DNA from 4 places in the Enterobacter sp. C3_dUdeg genome. Region 3 is predicted to be linked to each of the others. Evidence: predicted binding sites of a transcription regulator. Region 3 holds the regulator's gene; each other region holds the start of a gene.
The links. Region 3 encodes LexA, which represses DNA repair genes until DNA is damaged. Its sites were predicted from a motif close to TNCTGTATGTACATACAGNA; they were not measured.
Positions count from the first base shown of each region.

Region 1: the regulator LexA is predicted to act here: its motif matches at 3,544-3,563, upstream of mutH (DNA mismatch repair endonuclease MutH).
Region 2: the regulator LexA is predicted to act here: its motif matches at 2,523-2,542, upstream of sbmC (DNA gyrase inhibitor SbmC).
Region 4: the regulator LexA is predicted to act here: its motif matches at 3,759-3,778, upstream of metR (HTH-type transcriptional regulator MetR).

Region 1 is NZ_BAAKFX010000018.1:41,339-47,127, reverse strand. Features, by position in the region: gene lgt (prolipoprotein diacylglyceryl transferase) at 1-126, opposite strand, end outside; gene ptsP (phosphoenolpyruvate--protein phosphotransferase) at 320-2,566, opposite strand; gene rppH (RNA pyrophosphohydrolase) at 2,579-3,109, opposite strand; gene mutH (DNA mismatch repair endonuclease MutH) at 3,793-4,485, shown strand; gene AC27FC_RS22685 (YgdI/YgdR family lipoprotein) at 4,614-4,832, shown strand; gene AC27FC_RS22680 (NADP(H)-dependent aldo-keto reductase) at 4,964-5,789, shown strand, end outside.
Region 2 is NZ_BAAKFX010000001.1:314,754-320,542, reverse strand. Features, by position in the region: gene AC27FC_RS01420 (gamma-glutamylcyclotransferase family protein) at 6-341, shown strand; gene AC27FC_RS01415 (DUF496 family protein) at 389-724, opposite strand; gene AC27FC_RS01410 (FUSC family protein) at 883-1,941, opposite strand; gene sbmC (DNA gyrase inhibitor SbmC) at 2,034-2,507, opposite strand; gene dacD (serine-type D-Ala-D-Ala carboxypeptidase DacD) at 2,627-3,793, opposite strand; gene sbcB (exodeoxyribonuclease I) at 3,992-5,428, shown strand; gene plaP (putrescine/proton symporter PlaP) at 5,541-5,789, opposite strand, start outside.
Region 3 is NZ_BAAKFX010000010.1:69,268-75,056, forward strand. Features, by position in the region: gene zur (zinc uptake transcriptional repressor Zur) at 1-377, shown strand, start outside; gene AC27FC_RS18660 (CsbD family protein) at 447-656, opposite strand; gene dinF (MATE family efflux transporter DinF) at 777-2,114, opposite strand; gene lexA (transcriptional repressor LexA) at 2,178-2,786, opposite strand; gene AC27FC_RS18675 (diacylglycerol kinase) at 2,895-3,263, opposite strand; gene plsB (glycerol-3-phosphate 1-O-acyltransferase PlsB) at 3,418-5,789, shown strand, end outside.
Region 4 is NZ_BAAKFX010000017.1:18,338-24,126, forward strand. Features, by position in the region: gene udp (uridine phosphorylase) at 1-324, opposite strand, end outside; gene AC27FC_RS22175 (dienelactone hydrolase family protein) at 580-1,386, shown strand; gene metE (5-methyltetrahydropteroyltriglutamate--homocysteine S-methyltransferase) at 1,433-3,694, opposite strand; gene metR (HTH-type transcriptional regulator MetR) at 3,810-4,763, shown strand; gene AC27FC_RS22190 (carboxylate/amino acid/amine transporter) at 4,651-5,550, opposite strand; gene yigL (sugar/pyridoxal phosphate phosphatase YigL) at 5,633-5,789, opposite strand, start outside.

The DNA.
Region 1 (5,789 bases), on a different contig from region 3:
GCCAGCGAGCCACATGGCAAAAATGAAGCCCACCAGGTACATCAGACCGTACCAGTGAAGCGAAACAGGTCCTACTGAGAAAATGACCGGATCAAATTCCGGAAAATGCAGATAACCACTGTTCATCTGTCACCACAAGATGTTGTTATTCCGCTGAAAGTGGACAGCGGTAGAAATGCGATTCTGCCGTAAGCAGAGGCTCCAAAGTTGCGAATCATAGCACAAGGCGGGCGCGGAGGATGCGCCAGAGATGTAAAAGATGTGTATAGGGTTTTATGCGCGCTGGAGCCCTCCCCCACAGGGAGAGGGCGAAAGATGATTAGCGGCCGCCGCGGATCAGGCCGCCCATACCGCGTCGTTCCATAAACGCCGCGACCTGATGACGAACCTCAGCGGCCAGCTGCGCGTCAAGGCTGCGTTCAGCCAGCTCGCGGGCATCATTGATGTCGATATGTCGCAGCAGGTACTTCACGCGAGCAACAGCGCGACCGTTCATCGACAGATGGCGGTATCCCAGACCAATCAGGATCGCAACGCACATTGAATCCCCGGCCATTTCACCGCACAGGCGTAAATCAATGCCGTACTGTTCCGCTTCACGGGCAATCATCGCTAACGCGCGAATGATCGCAGGATGCAGGCTGTCGTAGATACTGGCGACGCGGGTGTTGTTACGGTCGACGGCCAGAATATATTGCGTCAGGTCGTTCGTGCCGACAGAGATAAAATCAACACGGTTTGCCAGCTGCGGCAGCATAAAGACCATAGACGGCACTTCAAGCATCACCCCGATCCGCGGTTTCGGGATCGCATAGCCGATCATCTCTTCCACTTCACGGCCTGCACGTTCGATCAGTCGCCGGGACTCGTCGATCTCATCAATGCTGGTGACCATCGGGAGTAAGATGCTGAGATTGCCCGTCGCCGCGTTGGCGCGCAGCATCGCACGCACCTGGATCAGGAAGATCTCCGGCTGATCGAGCGTAATGCGGATCCCACGCCAGCCCAGGCACGGGTTTTCTTCGCTGATCGGCATATAGGGCAGCTGTTTATCCGCGCCGACATCCAGGGTTCGCAGGGTGACAGGTTTGTCGTTAAACATCTGCAGCATCCCCTGATACTGCGCCACCTGCTCCTCTTCGGAGGGGAAACCGCTCTGCAGCATGAACGGGATTTCAGTACGGTACAGGCCAATACCGTCGATGCGGCTGCCAAGCTTTTCTTCATGCTCAGGGCTTAAACCGGCGTTGAGCATGACTTTGATCCGCTCACCGCTCTTAAGCTGTGCGGGCAGGTTAACGTCATCTTCCGCCAGCTTGCTTAATTCATTCTCTTCGCTGATAAGACGCTGGTATTCCTGGAGCAGAACCGGCTCAGGATCGACCAGCAGCTCACCGCGATAGCCGTCCACTACCAGCGTACGGCGGTGCAGTACCGACGGCTGGATATCCGCGCCCATAACGGTTGGAATACCCAGCGCGCGCACCATAATGGCGGCATGCGAGTTGGCTGCGCCATCGCGCACCACCACACCGGCCAGCCTGTCCTGAGGCAGTTCAGCCAGCGTCGTTGCCGAGAGCTCATCGGCGACCAGAACAAACCGTTTTGGCCAGGCATTCGGCCCCTGAATGGTGTCATCGAGATGGAACAGCAGACGCTGTCCCAGGGCGCGGAGATCGCCAGCCCGTTCTTTCAGGTAACCGTCGGTCAGTGCCGCAAATTGGTCGGCAAATTTTTCGATGACCTTCTTAACCGCCCACTCTGCGACCGAGCCTTTATCCACTTCCGCAAACAGCTCACGACGCAGACGCGCGTCGGAGAGCAGGTGCGAATAGAGGTCGAAGATGGCCGCCGTCTCTTTCTGTGCGCCTGCGGCAAAGCGCTTGCTGTAACGACGAAATTCATTCGCCGCCTCTTCCAGCGCGGCGGTAAGACGCTCTCGCTCAAGCGCTTCATCAAGCGTTGAGGCTTCGTAAACCTGCTCCATCAGCGGCAGCGTGGCGTCCATCCAGCCTTCCGCAATCGCTACGCCTGGTGATGCCGGAAGGGCACGAATGCGCGTATGGCGATACTGACCAAAGAGCGCGGCAAGCTGGGACTGGGAGAGGATCGCCGCCATCTGAGTGGCCAGCGTGACGAGGAAAGACTCTTCGCTTTCATCGTACTGACGTAGCTCGCGCTGCTGGACAACCAGCACGCCGAGCAGCTGGCGACGCTGGATAATCGGCACGCCAAGAAAAGCGCGGAAGCGCTCTTCTTTTACGGAAGGGATGTATTTAAAGCTGGGGTGTTTTTGCGCGTCAGCAAGGTTGATGGGTTCAGCCAGCCGCCCAACCAGGCCCACGATACCTTCATCAAATGCGAGCGTGACGGTGCGTCCACGTGGTTTTTTTAAACCACGGGTCGCCATCAGGTAATAGCAGCGCCGATCGTGGTCGGCCAGATACACCGAACAGACCTCGGTCTCCATCGCAAGACAGATGTCAGTGACCAGAATATTCAGCGCCTCGTTCAGACGCGGAGCACTGGCCACCTTCTCGACTATTTCTCGCAAGCGGGTGAGCATGATTTGCGTAGCTTAACCTCTTTTACGTCGCCAGGCAGGTGCGCTCTGCGGCTTAGGCGGGATCTCCTGAAGCTGCATTACCACACTTGCAAACTCTTTCATCACCCTACGGTAAACATCGCGTTTAAACGACACGACCTGACGAACAGGATACCAATAGCTCACCCAGCGCCAGCCATCGAACTCCGGCGTACTGCTGGTTTGCATATTGATGTCTGAATCGTTGCCCACCAACTGCAACAGAAACCACTTCTGTTTCTGGCCGATACAAACCGGCTTTGTGTCCCAACGCACCAAACGTTTCGGTAACTTGTAACGCAACCAGTTGCGGGTCGAAGCCAGGATGCGAACATCTTTTCGGCTTAAACCGACCTCTTCAAAAAGCTCCCGGTACATCGCTTGTTCTGGGGACTCTCCCGGATTGATCCCGCCTTGAGGGAACTGCCAGGAGTGCTGACCATATCGCCGGGCCCACATTACCTGGCCCTGACGATTACAAATTACTATTCCTACGTTCGGGCGGTAGCCATCGTCATCAATCACCGGACTACCCCAAACTAAACCTTATATATGAATGATTGTTTCACACTACAGGGAGGCGGTAAACCACTCTCTTACAGGGCTGCAACCTAATAACATTTGAATAACTCACAAATAAGTGCTGAGTTATAAACAGATGAGCGGTGGTGAAGGGAATTTTATTCACCTTTTCTGTGGATATAGTTGTGAAGAAGTGTCTGATTACCGATGAACAACCTCAAACGATGCAGTCTCCCCTTTTTCACCTTAATTAGATAATGCAATTATTTTCAAATAGTTAAATGTATTTCCATGAGCACAAAACAGAATATCGTGACGATCGTCACATCAGGGATCGTCGTGCTGATGAAAGATCGAACAGCGTCGGTTTTATCCACAGATTGTGCCAATAAGTTAGTCACAATTTGTTTGAAAATTCGATTTTCATCGCACGTCAAGGCTGTAAATTGAAACAGTAGTCAGGGTTATGCCCAGTTATCCCATTTTTCTGTGGATAACATGGTGTAAGATCCTGTTCATTGTCAGTGACCAGATTTGAACAACCGGTTTTCTGAGTCTGGCAAAACGATTTCAAACCAATAAAAAAACATATAAATCATAGACATGGAATATTGGCACAGAAATAGTTAAACTCTATCCACAGGGGACAATTTCTTAGTTTATTTTTTAATCAAAAGGTTACCTTCATGCATCCGCTTACACCCTTGCTCTCACCGCCATCCAGCGAAGGTCAGTTGCTACAGCAGGCACGGCGTCTTGCAGGCTTTTCGCTTGGCGAGCTGGCGGCAATGGCAGGGCTTCAGATCCCGAAGGATCTGAAACGGGATAAAGGCTGGATCGGCATGCTGCTTGAGCTGTGGCTGGGTGCCAGCGCAGGAAGCAAACCCGAGCAGGATTTTGCAGCGCTTGGCGTGGAGTTAAAAACCATCCCTATAGACAGCCAGGGCAAGCCACTTGAGACCACCTTCGTCTGCGTTGCGCCATTAACCGGCAACACCGGCGTAACGTGGGAAACCAGCCACGTTCGCCACAAGCTGAAGCGCGTGTTGTGGGTACCGGTCGAAGGTGAACGTCAGATCCCCCTGGCTGACCGTCGCGTTGGCGCGCCGCTGCTCTGGAGCCCGAACGACGATGAGGAGCAACAGCTGCGTCTGGACTGGGAGGAGCTGATGGACATGATTGTGCTTGGGCAGGTAGAGCGCATCACCGCCCGACACGGAGAAGTTTTACAATTGCGCCCGAAAGCGGCCAACAGCAAAGCGCTTACCGAGGCAATCGGCGCGAAGGGTGAGCCGATACTGACGTTACCGCGCGGTTTTTATCTCAAAAAGAATTTCACCGGCGCACTCCTTGCCCGTCATTTCCTGTTAAAAACATAGTTTTTTACTTATTTTGCGAGCTCTCAAACATAATCGACTGCTTTTTAAGATTTTACCGCTTCCTCAAGTCGCCATATCGGGTTAATACTAGATTATGATTTGATACGCGCCAGATGAGGACGATAACGATGAAAAAATGGGCAGTGTTAGTTTCAGCAGTCGGTTTAGCGTTTGCCGTATCGGGCTGTAGCAGCGATTACGTCATGGCGACAAAAGATGGTCGAATGATCCTGACCGACGGCAAACCCGAAGTCGACGATGATACCGGTCTGGTCAGCTACCGCGACCAGGAAGGCAATAAAATGCAGATCAATCGCGACGAAGTATCGCAAATTATCGAGCGATAAACAGATAAAGGTCAGTAGCTTGCTGGCCTTTTTGATTTTTTTCTTCCCCTTTTGCTTCCCCTCTGCCATGTTTATATTCCTTTGTCGGGCACGCCCTGACGCGGTCTATAAGTCTACTGAGGAAGCCGGCTATGCATTATCACCGTATCCCCCACAGCGCTCTGGAAATAAGCCAACTGGGGTTGGGCACGATGACATTTGGTGAACAAAACAGCGAAGCCGATGCCCATGCACAACTCGATTACGCCGTCAGCCAGGGGATTAACCTGATTGATGTCGCGGAGATGTACCCTGTTCCGCCACGTCCTGAAACGCAGGGACTTACCGAAACCTACGTCGGTAACTGGCTGGCAAAACGCGGCAACCGTGAAAAGCTGGTGATTGCCTCAAAAGTCAGTGGCCCCGCGCGCAACAACGATACCGGGATCCGCCCGAATCAGATCCTCGATCGCAAAAATATCCGCGCCGCACTGGACGCCAGCCTGAAGCGCCTGCAAACCGACTATCTCGACCTGTATCAGGTGCACTGGCCGCAGCGGCCAACCAACTGCTTTGGTAAGCTCGGCTACAGCTGGAATGAGAGCGCCCCCGCCGTAACGCTGCTGGAAACGCTGGAAGCGCTGACCGAGTGCCAGCGCGCGGGAAAAATCCGCTACATTGGCGTCTCTAACGAAACGGCCTTTGGCGTAATGCGCTATCTGCACCTGGCAGATAAACACGATCTGCCGCGTATCGTCACCATCCAGAACCCGTACAGCCTGCTTAACCGTAGCTATGAGGTTGGTTTGGCCGAAGTGACGCAATATGAAGAAGTGGAACTGCTCGCCTATTCCTGTCTCGGCTTTGGCACGCTGACGGGGAAATACCTGAACGGCGCGAAACCGGCCGGGGCGAGAAATACCCTCTTTAGCCGCTTTACCCGCTACAGCGGCGAGCAGACGCAGAAAGCCGTTGCAG
Region 2 (5,789 bases), on a different contig from region 3:
GGAAAATGAACGCTCTGTTTGTCTACGGCACGCTGCGCCCGGGCCACGCTAATGCGCATATTCTTGAAGACATCGGCGGCGAATGGCTGGCCGGTTCCGTATCCGGCACGTTTTACGAACGCGGTTGGGGCGCCGCGGCGGACTTCCCGGGAATTGTGCTCCACCCTGACGGCCCCCGCGTCGAAGGCTATCTGTTTATCTCGGATAACCTTGCCGCACACTGGCAAATGCTGGACGAATTTGAAGACGGCTACGATCGCGTTGAGGTCACGGTGACCACCCTTGAAGGCAAGCAGGTTCAGGCCTGGATTTATCAGCTACAGCCGCGTTCTGAGTCATAAAAAAAAGCTCTCTGTCACCAGAGAGCCTTTTTCACTATTCGCTGCGATTACTCGCTTTTTGCTTCGCCGTTTTTGATTTCGCCCATCACTTTCAGCTTTTTAGAGATGTCGCGACGCTCTTTGGACAGCTCAGCGTTTTTGATGATGTAGTCATCAACGCGGTCTTCATAGTCGCTCTTCATGCTGGCGATGATGCCCTGAATAGCTTCAACGCTCATACCTGGCTTGATGTAGTCGCTCAGGTTGTCGAGCAGCAGAACACGTTTCTGGTTGTCACGGATCTTCTTCTCAACGTCCTGGATTTCACGCTGCAGCTTGTTTTTGCGGCGGAACAGGCGGACGAATTCCAGAACATCCTGGAACGAAGGCTTGGTAGTTTCCATTTTTACACCCCTGATAATGTGAGATTCGGATTCGTTAAGGCAACCGTTGTAACAATAACCTTACTGACAGCGGCTGCGAATGACAATGAGTATATCGTTTAAAGCTATCATAACCCCAATTGCTGCTGAATCGAAGCAGCAGCCGTCACATACGCCTTTTATTTGCGCAGCGCCCGGCAAATAAGGTGCGATAACAGCTCAAGCTGACGCGCCAGTTCCATGCTCAGCCAGACGTAGCCATGAATAGGCGTTTCCGCAACGTTATCGCTCTGGCGTTCATTGATTAACTGCTTCAGCTCCGCGACGATCTCATTCAGCCGCTCGCTGTTGGCCAGTATCGGCTGCGGGTTCCCTTCATAGAGCGCATGGGCGATGGTCAACAGCGTTTGCTGCGTCATCTGCTGGGTCTCTTTGAGAGTCTGCGCGTTAAGCATCAACAGATGGCTGGGACGCGAGGCCCAGTGGGCGTTGATTTGCAGTTCAAGCATGCAGACCAGATTGCGGCTTACCGTCTGGATGGCTTCGAAAATCGATTTCTGAATACGGGTTTCTTTGCTGGCGGGCGTAATCAGGCCGCGCATTTTGACCACGTCGTTGAGGATCGTTTGCAGATGCTTTTCCAGCCGGGGACGCTCGACCAGATTCGGGGAAAATCCGGCCTGATAGACGCGGTTAAAGGCGGTGACGTAGTTCGCCATCTGAATACGCCAGTGCAGAAAAGCGCGCTGCGGCCAGATACCGGTGAAGAGCATGGCCAGCAGTGACCCCAGGATGACATCCCCGCTTCGCCACAGCGCGGTGGTCATATCCCCGGCGGGCGCACCGACAACCACCGCGAGAGTAATCCCAATCAGCAAGGCCTGATACGGTCTTTTGCCCAACGCCAGCCAGCCGCACAGGAACATGGCGGCCCCGCACCATGCCAGCATCACGGGAAATGAGATGAGTTCCAGCTTCAGGGCAATAAGCCCAAGGGCCGAGCCTAAAACCGTCCCGCCAATTCGCTCAAAGGCGCGCGGAACAACGTTCCCCCAAAACGAGATGGGCCCCATCACCACCACCAGGGTGATCAGCGGCCACGTTCCTTCCGGAACATCAAGCAAACGGACCAGTACAAACGTCAATACGAACGCCAGCGCGATGCGGCACCCGTGCACCACGCGGTAATGTTTGTACAAGCGAATTTCAAAAGGGGTTAATGATTTGTCGGGACGCACACCCGCTCTCCAGCTACACGGCAAATCACAATTGTACTGTGTTTTCAGCCGGGCGGCTCGCTCCCGACTGAAAAACCCTTCATTTAGCAGGCTTAAGCCGTTTTATGCTCTACCGCGATATACATTTCGATATCCCAGTAGCCGTCTGCATTGCCGTCATTGAGATAGCGTTCGAAGCAGGGTTTAAGCGCCATCTGGTACTTATTGTCCTGCAGCAGAGAGTTGAAGAACTGATACCACGGCGTGGCGAAGTCGTAGTTTTCCACGCGCGCCGTCGCCACGGCATAATCCCCGGCCGCGATTTCCGTCATCATGACGCCTTCGCTGTTTTCCGGAATAACGAAATCGTCCGGCACCGTAACGGCCGTATCGCAGCGCAGTTTTTCTGCCGGGACCTCATCGGGGTTATCGTAGTAGACCGCAACCCACTCCAGCGGCTCAATGTGGCGCCCGTCCACCCACATCACCAGCTGTTCAAAGCCCTGTTTAACCGTTTGTTCCCACGGTCCGACCAAATGAAAACCGGCAATCTTACGTTTCTGTTGCTGCTTGATGCTGTAGTCCATGCTGCCTCCATTTATTACTGTATATTTATACACTATAAAGCTGGATTACTATTATCGGCAAACGAGGAGTGTTTATTATGTGAGCAGACTCGCAACCCTGCCAGTCTGCCCATCAGCGGTTAAAGCGTGTGGTGGAGATAATCGCTCATGCGAGAGAACAGTCCGCCCTTATCAACGGCTTCCAGCGTCACCAGCGGCCAGTGCGCCACCACCTTGTCACGGTCATAGAGCTGGATCTCCCCGACCCGCTGATGCGCAGCAATCGGCGCTTCCAGCTCTTTTTTATCCAGCACGTATTTGGCTTTGATGTTCGGCACTTCCGCTTTCGGCAAGGCCAGCCAGAAGTCCTGGTCGGTGCCCAGTTTCACCTGCTCCTTATCGCCGTACCAGATACGCTCTGTCCCCACTTTTTTACCGCTATGCAGGATTTGCACCGTATCGAAGTTCTGCTGCCCCCAGTGCAGCAGTTTCCGGGCCTGGTCCTCACGCCCCTTCGGGCTGTCCGCCCCCATCACCACCGCGATTAAACGGCGCTGACCGTCAACGGCGGACGCAATCAGGTTAAAGCCCGCCCCCGAGGTGTGCCCCGTTTTAAGCCCGTCCACGTTCATGGTTTTATCCCACAGCAGGCCGTTACGGTTTTGCTGGGTGATCCCGTTCCAGGTCAGGCTCTTTTCGCTGTACATATGGTAAAACTCAGGCTCGCCGTGAATGATGGCCCGGGAGAGTACGGCCAGGTCATAGGCCGAGCTGTGCTGGCCCGGCGCGTCCAGCCCGTGGACGGTTTCAAAGTGCGTATCGCGCAGGTTCAGCTTCTGCACGTAGTCGTTCATCATCTTCACAAACTGCGGCTGACCGCCCGCCACGTGATCGGCCAGCGCCACGCAGGCGTCGTTGCCGGAATCGACAATCAGACCGCGGCTTAAATCACGCACGGAGACGCGATCGCCCTCTTTCAGGAACATCAGCGATGAGCCGTCAAAAACCGGGTTGCCTTTTGCCCACGCGTCACGCCCGACGGTGACAATGTCGTCCGGCGTAATGCGATGGCTATCAATGGCCCGATCAACCACATACCCCGTCATCAGCTTGGTCAGGCTCGCCGGATTACGTTGTTGATGTTCGTTGCCCGCCGTTAAGATCTGACCAGTCGTGTAGTCCATCAGCACCCAGGAGCCAGCCTGAATGGCCGGAGGCTGCGGCGAAAAATCCAGTGGTTCGGCCGCAAAAGCAGATGAGACACTCGAAGCGAGTAAAGAAACAGCAATAAACAGACGGCGTTTCAACGGTATATCCTCAGGTCATTAAAAATCGATGACCTTTTTACGGGAGTTCTGATGTCGTTACCTGGCTTAATTGCAAAAAAATGTGACAGAGCACAGATTTTTCTCTGAAGCTGGCGCGCAAATTTGCTCGACGGCGGTGCTTTTTATTCGGTCTGAACCGCACGATCGTTTACCATAGTGACGTCATTTTTTAACAGGATGGTATTACTGGTGTCTGACTCTGCCGCTCGCCCGACTTTTTTATTCCATGACTACGAAACCTTTGGCACGCACCCGGCGCTGGACCGACCGGCGCAGTTTGCCGCCATCCGTACCGACGACGAATTCAACATTATTGGCGAGCCTGAGGTCTTTTACTGCAAACCGGCTGATGACTACCTGCCGCAGCCCGGGGCGGTCATGGTCACCGGGATCACGCCTCAGGAAGCGCGCGAGAAAGGCGTTAACGAGGCAGAATTCGCCCGACGCATCCACGATCTGTTTACCGTCCCCAATACCTGCGTGGTCGGTTACAACAACATCCGCTTCGATGACGAAGTGACGCGCAACATCTTCTATCGCAACTTCTACGATCCCTATGCCTGGAGCTGGCAGAACCGCAACTCACGCTGGGATTTGCTCGACATCATGCGCGCCTGTTATGCCCTGCGTCCTGAGGGCATTAACTGGCCGGAAAACGAGGAAGGGCTGATCAGCTTCCGGCTGGAACACCTGACGCGCGCCAACGGCATCGAGCACAGCAATGCCCACGACGCGATGGCGGACGTCTATGCCACCATTGCCATGGCGAAGCTGGTGAAAAACGCGCAGCCCCGGCTGTTTGAGTATCTGCTGAGCCACCGCAGCAAGCAGAAGCTCATGACCCTTATCGACGTACCGCAGATGAAACCCCTGGTGCATATCTCCGGCATGTTTGGAGCCTGGCGCGGTAATACCAGCTGGGTCGCCCCGCTGGCCTGGCATCCGGACAACCGTAATGCGGTCATCATGGTGGATTTAGCCGGCGATATTTCGCCGCTGCTGGAGCTCGACAGCGATACCCTGCGCGAACGGCTCTATACCCCGAAAAATGAACTCGGCGATCTGCCTGCGGTGCCGGTCAAACTGGTGCATATCAATAAATGTCCGGTACTCGCGCAGGCGAATACGCTGCGCCCGGAAGATGCGGACAGACTGGGCATTAACCGTCAGCGCTGCCTCGATAACCTGAAAGTGCTGCGCGATAACCCGCAGGTGCGCGAGAAAGTGGTCGCCATCTTTGCCGAGGCGGAGCCGTTCGTGCCGTCTGAAAACGTGGATGCCCAGCTCTACAACGGCTTCTTCAGCGATGCCGACCGCGCGGCGATGAATATCGTTCTGCAAACCGAGCCGCGTAACTTACCGGCGCTGGATATTACTTTCGCCGATAAACGCATCGAAAAGCTGATGTTTAACTACCGCGCGCGTAACTTCCCCGGCACGCTGGACGAGGCAGAGCAGGATCGCTGGCTGCAGCATCGTCGCAATGTCTTTACCCCTGAGTTCCTTAATAGCTATGCCCAGGAGCTGGAAATGCTTTATGGCCAGTATGAGGGGAATGCTGAGAAACAGGCGCTGTTGAAATCCCTGTTCCAGTACGCTCAAGAGATTGTCTGAGCGAGCGGTATAAAAAAAGCCGGAGGCGATGTCTCCGGCTTTTTTTTGCCCGCTGGCACAGGCCAACGGGTGTGTCGTTTTGTAGGCCGGGCAAGCGCCACCCGGCGAGTCATTACGCGACGTCTTCGTACTGAGGAACCGGGTTACGGAAGCTCTTCGTGACGCAGGCCAGGTAAATCAGGCCGATACCCGCCCAAATCAGGCCAAGCACCATAGAGCTCTCTTCCAGGTTAACCCACAGCGCGCCCACGGTCAGGGCACCGCACATCGGCAGGAACAGATACTGGAAGTGGTCTTTCAGCGTCTTGTTACGCTTTTCACGGATCCAGAACTGAGAGATAACCGACAGGTTAACAAAGGT
Region 3 (5,789 bases):
TGCTGGACCTGCTCCGCGAAAGCGAGCCGCAGGCGAAACCTCCGACCGTGTATCGCGCCCTGGATTTCCTGCTGGTACAAGGATTCGTGCACAAAGTTGAGTCCACAAACAGCTATGTGTTGTGCCATCTGTTCGATCAGCCCACCCATACATCGGCGATGTTTATCTGCGACCGCTGCGGCGTGGTGAAAGAAGAGGCTGCGGAAGGCGTGGAAGATATTATGCATACGCTGGCGGCGAAAATGGGTTTTGCCCTGCGTCATAACGTGATTGAAGCGCACGGACTGTGCTCTGCCTGCGTGGAAGTGGAAGCCTGCCGTCATCAGGACGCGTGTCAGCACGACCACTCTATTCTTGTGAAGAAAAAACCGCGTTAACGGCAAAAGAAAAGGCGGCTCATGGCCGCCCTCAGGGTGTACTTCCTTGTACTTGCGGGTATAGCCCGGTTACCAGCGGTAGTCGTTGCGTTTTTCCCAGTCGCCCACTTCTCTTTCCGCCTGGTCTTTCGCGTAGCCGTAACGCTCCTGGATTTTACCGACAAGCTGATCGCGTTTACCTTCAATGACGGTCATATCGTCATCGGTCAGCTTACCCCACTGTTCTTTCGCTTTACCTTTGAACTGCTTCCAGTTGCCGCCGATTTCGTCTTTATTCATCATCGTGTCCTCTTAGTTAAGCGTCGGGTCGTAACGTCCGTTACGTTCTTTTCTGCTGGACGTGATAATTATTGTAGTTAAGGATTCGGCAGTTGATTTCATATTCGGAATCTTTAACCGTCACGATATATCGTGACGTGAAGGGAACCAGGTATCGTTTTGCCAGTGGCGGTGCCAGATAAAAGCCAGCGATATCCCTCGCAGCGAGAGGAAAACGGCCAGGGCCAGCCACAAACCGTGATTACCCAGCCAGGGAAGCGTCAGCAGCGTCAGACCAAACCCGGCCGCCGCGACCGCCATGCTGTTACGCATTTCCGCTCCGCGCGTCGCACCAATGAACATGCCGTCCAGCAGATAACACCAGACGCCGACCACCGGTAAGATGACTTGCCAGATGAGATAGTGACTCGCCAGCTCGCGCAGCGCAGGAAGAGACGTAAGCAACGCGACAATTTGCTCACCAAAGCAGGCGTAAACCAGGCCAAACGCCAGCGCCACCAGCCCAGACTGGCGGCAGGCTGCCCGCCAGACGTCCCTAAGCTGCTCGCTTTCGCGCGCCCCGTACGCCTGCCCGGAATGCGCTTCTACCGCATAGGCAAATCCGTCCAGCGCGTAGGCGGTAAAGGTCAGCAGCGTCATCAATACCGCGTTGACCGCGACGATTTCTGGCCCCAGTCGGACCCCGAAAACCGTCAGCGCGCCGAAGCAGAGCTGAAGCAGCAGCGAGCGCAGCATGATGTCACGATTGAGCGCCAGCAGCCTACGGATATTGCCGCGCCATGCGGTTTTGAGCAGCGCCAGGGAGATCCCGCGCATCGCCAGCACGCGCCAGACCATCCACAGACCGATAATCAAGGTTCCGTATTCGGCAATCGCCGTCGCCAGCGCCGCGCCCTGCACGTTCATATTCAGGCCCATTACCAGCCAGACATCCAGCACAATGTTGAGAAGGTTGCCTACCACCAGCAAAATCACTGGCGCACGGGCGTACTGAACGCCCAGTAGCCACCCCAGCAGAACCAGGTTTGCCAGCGAGGCGGGCGCGCTGAGCCAGCGAATTTCAAGGAAACGTCGCGCCTGCGCCAGTACCGCCTCGCTGCCGCCAACAACATGGAGCGCAAGGTCGATCAGGGGCGTACGTAATAAAACGATTAACACTCCCGCGCCAAGCGCAAGGATCAGCGGCTGGACCAGCGCGCGCGCCAGACGCAGCGGATCTTTTGCACCATAAGCCTGTGCCGTGAGTCCGGTGGTGCTCATGCGCAAAAAGAGCAGCAGCATAAACAGGAAGCTGGTTGCCGTTGCGCCAATCGCCACGCCGCCAAGATAAACAGGCGAATCAAGATGACCAATAACGGCAGTATCGACCAGCCCCAGCAAGGGCACGGTGATATTGGAAAAAATCATCGGCAGAGCGAGACGCCACAATGCCTTATCTGATTCCGTCAGCAGTGACATGAAAAATACCGGGAGTGGAGAATGAAGCAGGCTACAGCGGCGCCATAGCCTGTCAGGAAGAGATTACAGCCATTCACCGTTGCGAATGACCCCAACCGCCAGTCCTTCGATAGAGAAGTTGTGTTCGCGGAGATCGACCACAATCGGGGAGAACTCGTTGTTTTCAGGCAGCAGCTGAACGGTGTTACCCTGTTTTTTCAGACGCTTGACGGTAACTTCATCATCAATGCGCGCGACAACTACCTGGCCGTTACGCACATCCTGCGTTTTGTGCACCGCAAGCAGATCGCCATCAAGAATACCGATGTCTTTCATCGACATACCGCTAACGCGCAGCAGGAAATCTGCGCTCGGTTTGAACATGCCAGGATCGACCTGGTAGTGGCCTTCAATATGTTGCTGTGCCAGTAAAGGCTCACCGGCGGCAACACGGCCTATCAGCGGAATGCCCGTCTCTTCTTCCACCAGCAGGCGGATACCGCGTGACGCGCCTGAAACAATCTCAATCACGCCTTTACGCGCCAGCGCTTTCAGGTGTTCTTCGGCAGCATTCGGAGAACGGAAGCCCAGACGCTGCGCGATTTCCGCACGCGTGGGTGGCATACCCGTCTGGCCGATATGATCCCGGATGAGATCAAACACCTCTTGCTGCCTGGTCGTTAACGCTTTCATTCCGCCCCCTGGGTGTATATACAGTTATGCTGTGAGTATATACAGTCAAAGGCGATTTTGGAACCAAAAACTGCACAAAAAACCAGGGACTTAATTATTCCTCGAGGCTCATCGGAAATGTGACCAAAGCAGCGTGACCCAGGTGATAACGGCAGTGATAATCGCCAGCAACACGGCAGCAGAGCCCATGTCTTTTGCGCGGCCAGAAAGCTCGTGGAAATCTGAACCAATGCGATCAACAACGGCTTCAATAGCGCTATTAAGAATTTCCACTATCATCACCAGAAGCACGGAACCGATTAGAAGTACGCGGGTAATAGCATCAACATCAAGGAAACAGGCGATGATCACCGCGATGATAGCGGCGACGCCCTCCTGGCGAAAGGCGGCTTCGTTGATCCACGCGGCACGGAAACCTTTCCATGAATAGCCGGCGGCTTTGATGATACGCGTTAACCCAGTGGTATTATTGGCCATTAAAAGAACCTTTTATGAAAAAAAGCGTCAGTAACAGGAACTGTAGCGCGTTTCGCTACAGCCTGAAGTATGACGGGTAACAACAGAAATTTTGCGCGCTTTCTGTTATCCTTGCGCCGCAATTGCATTATTAACCAGAGGCTTTACATCGTTTATGTCCGGCTGGCCACGAATTTACTACAAATTACTTAATTTACCATTAAGCATCCTGGTAAAAAGCAAGTCTATCCCAGCAGAACCCGCGCTGGAATTGGGGCTCGATACCTCGCGTCCTATTATGTACGTTTTGCCTTATAACTCGAAGGCAGACTTACTGACGCTTCGCGCCCAGTGTCTGGCGCATGACTTACCGGACCCGCTTGAACCGCTTGAAGTTGACGGTACGCTGCTGCCGCGCTACGTGTTCATTCACGGTGGACCGCGCGTGTTTACCTACTACACGCCAAAAGAAGAGTCCATCAAGCTGTTCCACGACTATCTTGACCTGCACCGCAGCAACCCCGATCTGGATGTGCAGATGGTGCCGGTATCGGTGATGTTTGGTCGTCGTCCGGGCCGTGAAAAAGGTGAAGAGAATCCGCCGCTGCGCATGCTTAACGGCATCCAGAAGTTCTTCGCGGTCTCCTGGCTGGGACGCGACAGCTTTGTGCGTTTCTCCCCTTCCGTTTCGCTGCGTCGTATGGCGGACGAGCACGGTACCGACAAGATCATCGCGCAAAAACTGGCGCGCGTGGCGCGTATGCACTTCGCCCGCCAGCGCCTCGCTGCCGTAGGACCGCGTCTCCCGGCGCGTCAGGATCTGTTCAACAAGCTGCTGGCCTCCAAAGCGATTGCCCGCGCCGTTGAAGACGAAGCGCGCAGCAAGAAAATATCGCATGAGAAAGCCCAGCAGAACGCCATTGCGCTGATGGAAGAGATTGCAGCGAACTTCTCTTACGAGATGATTCGCCTGTCCGATCGTATTCTCGGCTTTACCTGGAACCGCCTGTATCAGGGCATCAACGTTCATAATGCTGAACGTGTGCGTCAGCTGGCGCACGATGGCCATGAGATTGTCTATGTTCCCTGCCACCGCAGCCACATGGACTACCTGCTTCTTTCCTACGTGCTCTATCACCAGGGGCTGGTACCGCCGCACATTGCTGCCGGTATCAACCTGAATTTCTGGCCAGCAGGTCCGATTTTCCGCCGCCTGGGCGCGTTCTTTATCCGTCGCACCTTCAAGGGCAACAAGCTCTACTCCACCGTGTTCCGCGAGTATCTGGGCGAGCTGTTCAGCCGCGGCTATTCCGTGGAGTACTTCGTGGAAGGCGGTCGTTCCCGTACCGGACGTCTGCTCGATCCGAAGACCGGCACGCTGTCGATGACCATTCAGGCGATGCTGCGCGGAGGAACCCGTCCAATCACGCTGGTGCCAATCTACATTGGCTATGAGCACGTGATGGAAGTGGGCACGTACGCCAAAGAGCTGCGCGGTGCGACCAAAGAGAAAGAGAGCCTGCCGCAGATGCTGCGCGGTTTGAGCAAGCTACGCAACCTCGGTCAGGGCTACGTGAACTTCGGCGAACCCATGCCGCTGATGACGTATCTGAACCATCACGTTCCCGAGTGGCGCGAGTCCATCGATCCTATCGAAGCGATTCGTCCGGCCTGGCTGACGCCAACGGTCAACGGCATCGCGTCCGAGCTGATGGTGCGTATTAACAACGCCGGTGCGGCTAACGCCATGAACCTGTGCTGTACGGCGCTTCTGGCTTCGCGTCAGCGCTCGCTGACCCGCGAACAGCTCACGGAGCAGCTGGATTGCTATCTGGACATGATGCGCAACGTGCCGTATTCCGTTGATTCAACCGTGCCTTCTGCTACCGCCAGTGAGCTTATCGATCACGCGCTGCAGATGAACAAGTTTGAAGTCGAAAAGGACACGATCGGCGACATCATTATTCTGCCGCGCGAGCAGGCAGTGCTGATGACCTACTACCGCAACAACATCACCCATATGCTGATGCTGCCGTCGCTCATGGCGGCTATCATCACCCAGCATCGCCGTATTTCGCGTCAGGAGCTATTGCGTCACGTTGAGACGCTCTATCCGATGCTGAAAGCGGAGCTGTTCCTGCGCTGGAGCAAAGACGAGCTGGCGGGCGAACTGGACAAACTGACGGAAGAGCTGCGTCGTCAGGGGCTGATCACCGTCTCAAACGACGAGCTGCACATCAATCCGTCGCGTTCCCGAACTCTGCAACTGCTTGCGGCCGGTGCGCGCGAAACGCTGCAGCGCTACGCCATTACGTTCTGGCTGCTGAGTGCGAACCCGTCTATCAACCGCGGCACGCTGGAGAAAGAGAGCCGGACGCTGGCACAGCGCCTGTCCGTTCTGCACGGCATTAACGCCCCGGAGTTCTTCGACAAAGCGGTCTTCAGCTCTCTGGTCCTGACGCTGCGTGATGAAGGCTACATCAGCGATACGGGAGATGCCGAGCCGGAAGAGACGCTGAAGGTGTACCAGATGCTGGCCGAACTCAT
Region 4 (5,789 bases), on a different contig from region 3:
CAGCACGTCGCCGACGTTGATGTGCGGCTGGATAGCGCCGGTGGTGCCGATACGCAGGAAAGTACGGATGCCCAGCTGTGCCAGCTCTTCAACAGCAATAGACGTAGACGGACCACCGATACCGGTAGAGCACACGATCACCGCTTTGCCATCCAGCTCTGCGCGCCAGGTGGTGAACTCACGATGGGCAGCCAGCTTGACCGGCTTATCCATCAGCGCGGCGATCTTTTCCACACGCTCAGGATCGCCAGGGACGATAGCGAGCGTAGCCCCTTGTAAATCGTTTTTGGTGAGGCCGAGATGAAAAACATCAGACTTAGACATAGGTGACTCCTCTGTGGGTCGGTTAGTCAGAAGAAGTAAAACGGTACTTTACAGAAGCAGTAAGCATATTTTCGTGACACACCTCACCATGAATGAAAATTATTACATTGAATTTCCATAAAAAAGTGATTCACATCACATTAACAAGTTATAACGCCAGGTGCTGCACAAAAGATAGACCGTTTAAGGCACTGTGAGTTGTTAACCTGGTGTCTATATTTACCTTTGCGCTAACTCATTGGTACGGAGAATGCCATGACTGAAAAAACCGGTTTTGCACCTGCTGCGGCCCCACATGCTTCAACCATCGTGTCGACGCCAGAAGCGGCAATTACCGCGGGCGAGACCTCCATTCCCTCGCAGGGGGAGAATATGCCTGCTTATCACGCACGGCCAAAATCAGCAGACGGTCCGCTGCCCATCGTGATTGTGATTCAGGAGATATTTGGTGTTCACGAACACATTCGCGACCTCTGCCGCCGACTGGCGCTGGAAGGGTATCTGGCCGTTGCGCCAGAGCTCTACTTCCGTCAGGGCGATCCGAACGACTACAGCGATATTCCAACACTGCTCAGCAACCTGGTGAGCAAAGTCCCGGACGCGCAGGTGCTGGCCGATCTCGACCACGTCGCCAGCTGGGCGGCGCGCAACGGCGGCGATCCGCATCGTCTGCTGGTCACGGGTTTCTGCTGGGGTGGACGCATTAGCTGGCTGTATGCCGCGCATAACCCGCAGCTCAAAGCCGCTGTCGCCTGGTACGGCAAACTGGTGGGTGAGAAAACGCTGAATTCACCGAAACATCCCGTCGATATCGCCACGGAGCTAAACGCCCCCGTGTTAGGGCTTTACGGCGGTCAGGACACCGGTATTTCTCTGGATTCGGTAGAGACCATGCGCCATGCGCTCCGTGCGGCCAATGCGAAGGCAGAGATCGTGGTGTATCCGGATGCCGGGCACGCGTTTAACGCCGATTATCGTCCGAGCTATCACGCAGAATCAGCCAAAGATGGCTGGCAAAGAATGCTGGCGTGGTTTAGCCAGTACGGCGGTAAGAAAGCGTAATAAAAAAAGCCCGGTGGCGGCTATGCCTTACCGGGCCTACGCATCATCAAGCCTGACGCAAGTTTTGCGCCGCCTTCACCATGTTCGCCAGCGCCGCGCGCGTCTCCGGCCAGCCGCGGGTTTTCAGTCCGCAGTCCGGGTTCACCCACAGGCGCTCTGCCGGAATGCGCTGGGCCGCTTTTTTCAGCAGGGCTTCAATCCACTCCACGCTCGGCACGTTCGGGGAGTGAATGTCGTACACGCCCGGCCCGATTTCATTCGGGTAGTCGAACTCTTCAAACGACTCCAGCAGCTCCATGTCTGAACGCGAGGTCTCGATGGTGATCACGTCGGCATCCAGCGCGGCAATCGAATCCATGATGTCGTTGAATTCGCAGTAACACATGTGGGTGTGGATCTGGGTGTCGTCCTTCGCCACCGCGGCGTTGATGCGGAACGCCTCCACGCCCCACTGCAGGTAGGCATCCCAGTCGCTGCGGCGCAGCGGCAAGCCTTCGCGCAGGGCCGGTTCGTCAATCTGAATAATGCCAATGCCTGCCGCTTCCAGATCCGCCACCTCATCACGCAGCGCCAGGGCGATCTGTTTGGCAATGGTTTCACGAGTCACGTCTTCACGCGGGAACGACCAGCAGAGAATGGTCACCGGACCGGTGAGCATCCCTTTTACCGGCTTGTCGGTCAGGGACTGGGCATACTTCGCCCACTCCACGGTGATCGCTTCCGGGCGGCTGACGTCACCGATAACCACCGGCGGCTTCACGCAGCGTGAGCCGTAGCTCTGCACCCAGCCGTTCTGGGTAAAGACAAAGCCGTCCAGGTGCTCACCGAAGTATTCCACCATGTCGTTACGCTCGGCCTCGCCGTGCACCAGCACGTCCAGCCCCAGGCGTTCCTGCTCGATAATCGCCTGCTTGATGTGTTCCGCGATGCCGGTGCGGTAGTGATTCGCATCCAGATTGCCCTTTTTAAAGTCCAGGCGCAGGCCGCGGATCTCCGTAGTTTGCGGGAAAGAACCGATCGTCGTTGTTGGCCACGCGGGCAGATTGAAGCGGGCGCGCTGCGCTTCGGCGCGCACCTCGTACGGGCTCTGCCGCTGGCTGTCCCGGGCGGTGATGGCCGCCAGGCGTTTTTCCACCGCCGGGTTGTGCACGCGCGCCGAGTGACGGCGCGCCTGGGTCGGCGCGCTCCATTCGGTAATCGCCGCCGTGTCGCCGCTGTTCAGCGCGTCGCGCAGCAGCGTCAGCTCTTCACATTTTTGCAGGGCGAAAGCAAACCAGCTTTTCACCTCGGCATCCAGACGGGTCTCTACGCTCAGATCGATCGGGCTGTGCAGCAGCGAACAGGACGAGGCCACCCACAGCTCACGTTTGCCGACGATGTCTTTGATTTGCGCGTATTTCTCGGTGAGATCGGCGCGCCAGACGTTACGGCCGTTGATCAGCCCGGCAGAGAGCAGCCAGTCCGCTGGCAAACGCTTGTGCAGCTCCGCCACATCATCTTTACCGTGTACGAGGTCAACGTGCAGGCCCTGGACCGGCAGCGCGGTAATGGTCTTCAGGTTCGGCGTCACGCCTTCAAAATAGGTCGTCAGCAGGAGTTTTACCTGACCGGTGAGCGCGTCATACGCCGGTTTGAAGGCATCGAGCCAATCCTGCGGCAGCTCAAGCACCAGCGCCGGTTCGTCGATTTGCACCCACTGAATGCCGCGTTTGCCCAGCTCACTCAGTACCTGTTTGTAGACCGGCAGAATATCCTTCAGCAGGCTGAGTCGGTCAAACGGCTCGCCCTTTACTTTGCCCAGCCACAGGTACGTTACCGGCCCGAGCAGCACCGGCTTCACCTGGTGGCCCAGCGCCAGCGCTTCATCCACTTCGTCCAGAAGCTGCGTCCAGGCCAGCCTGAACTGCTGACCTTTGACGAACTCCGGCACCATATAGTGATAGTTGGTGTTAAACCACTTGGTCATTTCCGCCGCTGCCGCTGGCTCACCCGTCGGCGCGCGGCCACGGCCGATGCGGAACAGGGTATCGATATCTACCGATCCATCTTTGTTCTGATGACGAGCCGGCACGTTGCCAAGCAGCAGGCTGGTCGTCAGAACATGGTCGTACCAGGCGAAATCGCCCACCGGCAGCAGGTCAATGCCCGCCTGTTTTTGCTGATCCCAGTGGCGGGCGCGCAGCTCGCGTCCTGCCGCCAGCAGTTCTTCACGGGTGGCATTACCCGCCCAGTAGCTTTCTTGCGCTTTTTTCAGCTCGCGACGCAGGCCGACGCGAGGGAAACCGAGAGTGTGATTGCGGATTGTCATGGTGTGCCCCTTGTGAAATTCGTTATTTAGACGTCCAGATGTTTACACTTCTATAATTGGCAGGTACTGTATATTCCTCAAGCGCAATATGTTCATGGCGAAGTGAAGGACTTTCATGATCGAGATTAAACACCTGAAAACGCTACAAGCGTTGCGGAACTGCGGTTCGCTCGCGGCGGCTGCGGCCACGCTGCACCAGACCCAGTCCGCCCTTTCTCACCAGTTCAGCGATCTGGAACAACGCCTCGGCTTCCGTCTTTTTGTGCGTAAGAGCCAGCCGCTACGCTTTACGCCGCAGGGTGAAATTCTTCTTCAGCTGGCGAATCAGGTACTGCCGCAAATCGCGAGCGCGCTGCAGGCGTGTAACGAACCGCAGCAGACCAAACTGCGCATCGCCATTGAGTGCCACAGCTGTATTCAGTGGCTGACCCCCGCGCTTGAAAACTTCCGCCAGAAGTGGCCGCAGGTGGAGATGGACTTCAAATCCGGTGTGACCTTTGACCCGCAGCCGTCGCTGCAGCAGGGCGAGCTGGATCTGGTCATGACCTCTGACATCCTGCCGCGCAGCGGCCTGCACTATTCGCCGATGTTTGATTATGAAGTGCGCCTGGTGCTGGCGCCGGACCACCCGCTGGCCGCCAAAACGCGCGTCACGCCGGAAGACCTGGCGACAGAAACGCTGCTGATTTATCCGGTGCAGCGCAGCCGCCTGGATATCTGGCGCCACTTCCTGCAGCCGGCAGGCATTAGCCCGCAGCTGAAAAGCGTGGATAACACCCTGCTGCTGATTCAGATGGTGGCGGCCAGAATGGGTATCGCGGCGCTGCCGCACTGGGTGGTGGAGAGTTTTGAACGCCAGGGTCTGGTGCAGACCAAAACCCTGGGTGAAGGACTGTGGAGCCGACTGTACGCCGCCGTGCGCGATGGCGAGCAGCGTCAGCCGATTACGGAGGCGTTTATTCGCTCAGCGCGGAACCACGCGTGCGACCATCTTCCGTTTGTGCGGAGCGCGGAGCGACCCATCGGCGATGGACCCACAGCGAAGCCAGGATCACCGCTCCCCCAATAAGGAAGCTCGGCCAGTGCGGCTGTTGCTGCCAGATGGCGAGATTGACCAGCAGCCCTGCCGGGACATGCACGTTGTTCATGATCCCCAGCGTACCGGCGTCTACCTGCGTAGCGCCGTAGTTCCACATGAAGTACCCCAGCCCTGACGCCACTACGCCCAGCCAGACCAGAACGCCCCACTGCACGGCGGTGGTCGGCAGCTTTTGCGGATTACCGAGCATAAACCACGCCGCCACCGCGACAATCGCGGCGCCCATATAGAACCAGGCAAACGCGTTATGCTGCGGCATCGGGCGGGTTTCCATCAGGCGTTTGTAGCCCACCATGCCGATGGCGAAGCTGATGTTGGCAAGCTGGACGAACATCAGCCCGGTCCAGAAGTGATCGCTGACTTTGTCATAGCGAATAATCGCCGCGCCGATCACCGCCAGCGCGGCGCTCAGCAGGTATCCCCAGCGCAGACGGCGTCTGCTGAGCAGGTCATAAATCAGCGTGATATAGAGCGGCGTCAGCACGGTAAAGAGCAGGAATTCAGAGACGGACAGGTAGACGTAGGCCCGGAAGCTGAACAAATACATGATGCCGAGCTGCATCGCTCCCACCAGCATATACAGCACAATCGTTTTCAGCGATTGCCCGCGCGCGCGCAGAAACGGCAGGAACACCAGCGCCGCCAGCCCCACGCGCATCAGCACCGAGAAGTAGCTGTCGACCGAACCGGCAAGGTATTCGCCAATCAGGCTAAAGGAGAAGGCCCACAGGATAGTGGTGATAATGAGTAGCGCCACAATGCTTGTCTCTCAGAAAGAAGGAGAGGCATTGTAGCGAACTCTTTAGTTGACAACTGAGCAATAAACAACCGAATGAAGATTATTCAAGGAACAGTTTGCGCAGATACTTCGGTACCGCGTTGTCAGCGTTAGAACCAATCACTTCCAGCTCAGGGTGCAGATCCTTCAGACGCTGGTGCGCGTTCTGCATGATGCAGCCCTTGCCCGCCATCGAAAGCATCTCGGCGTCGTTCATG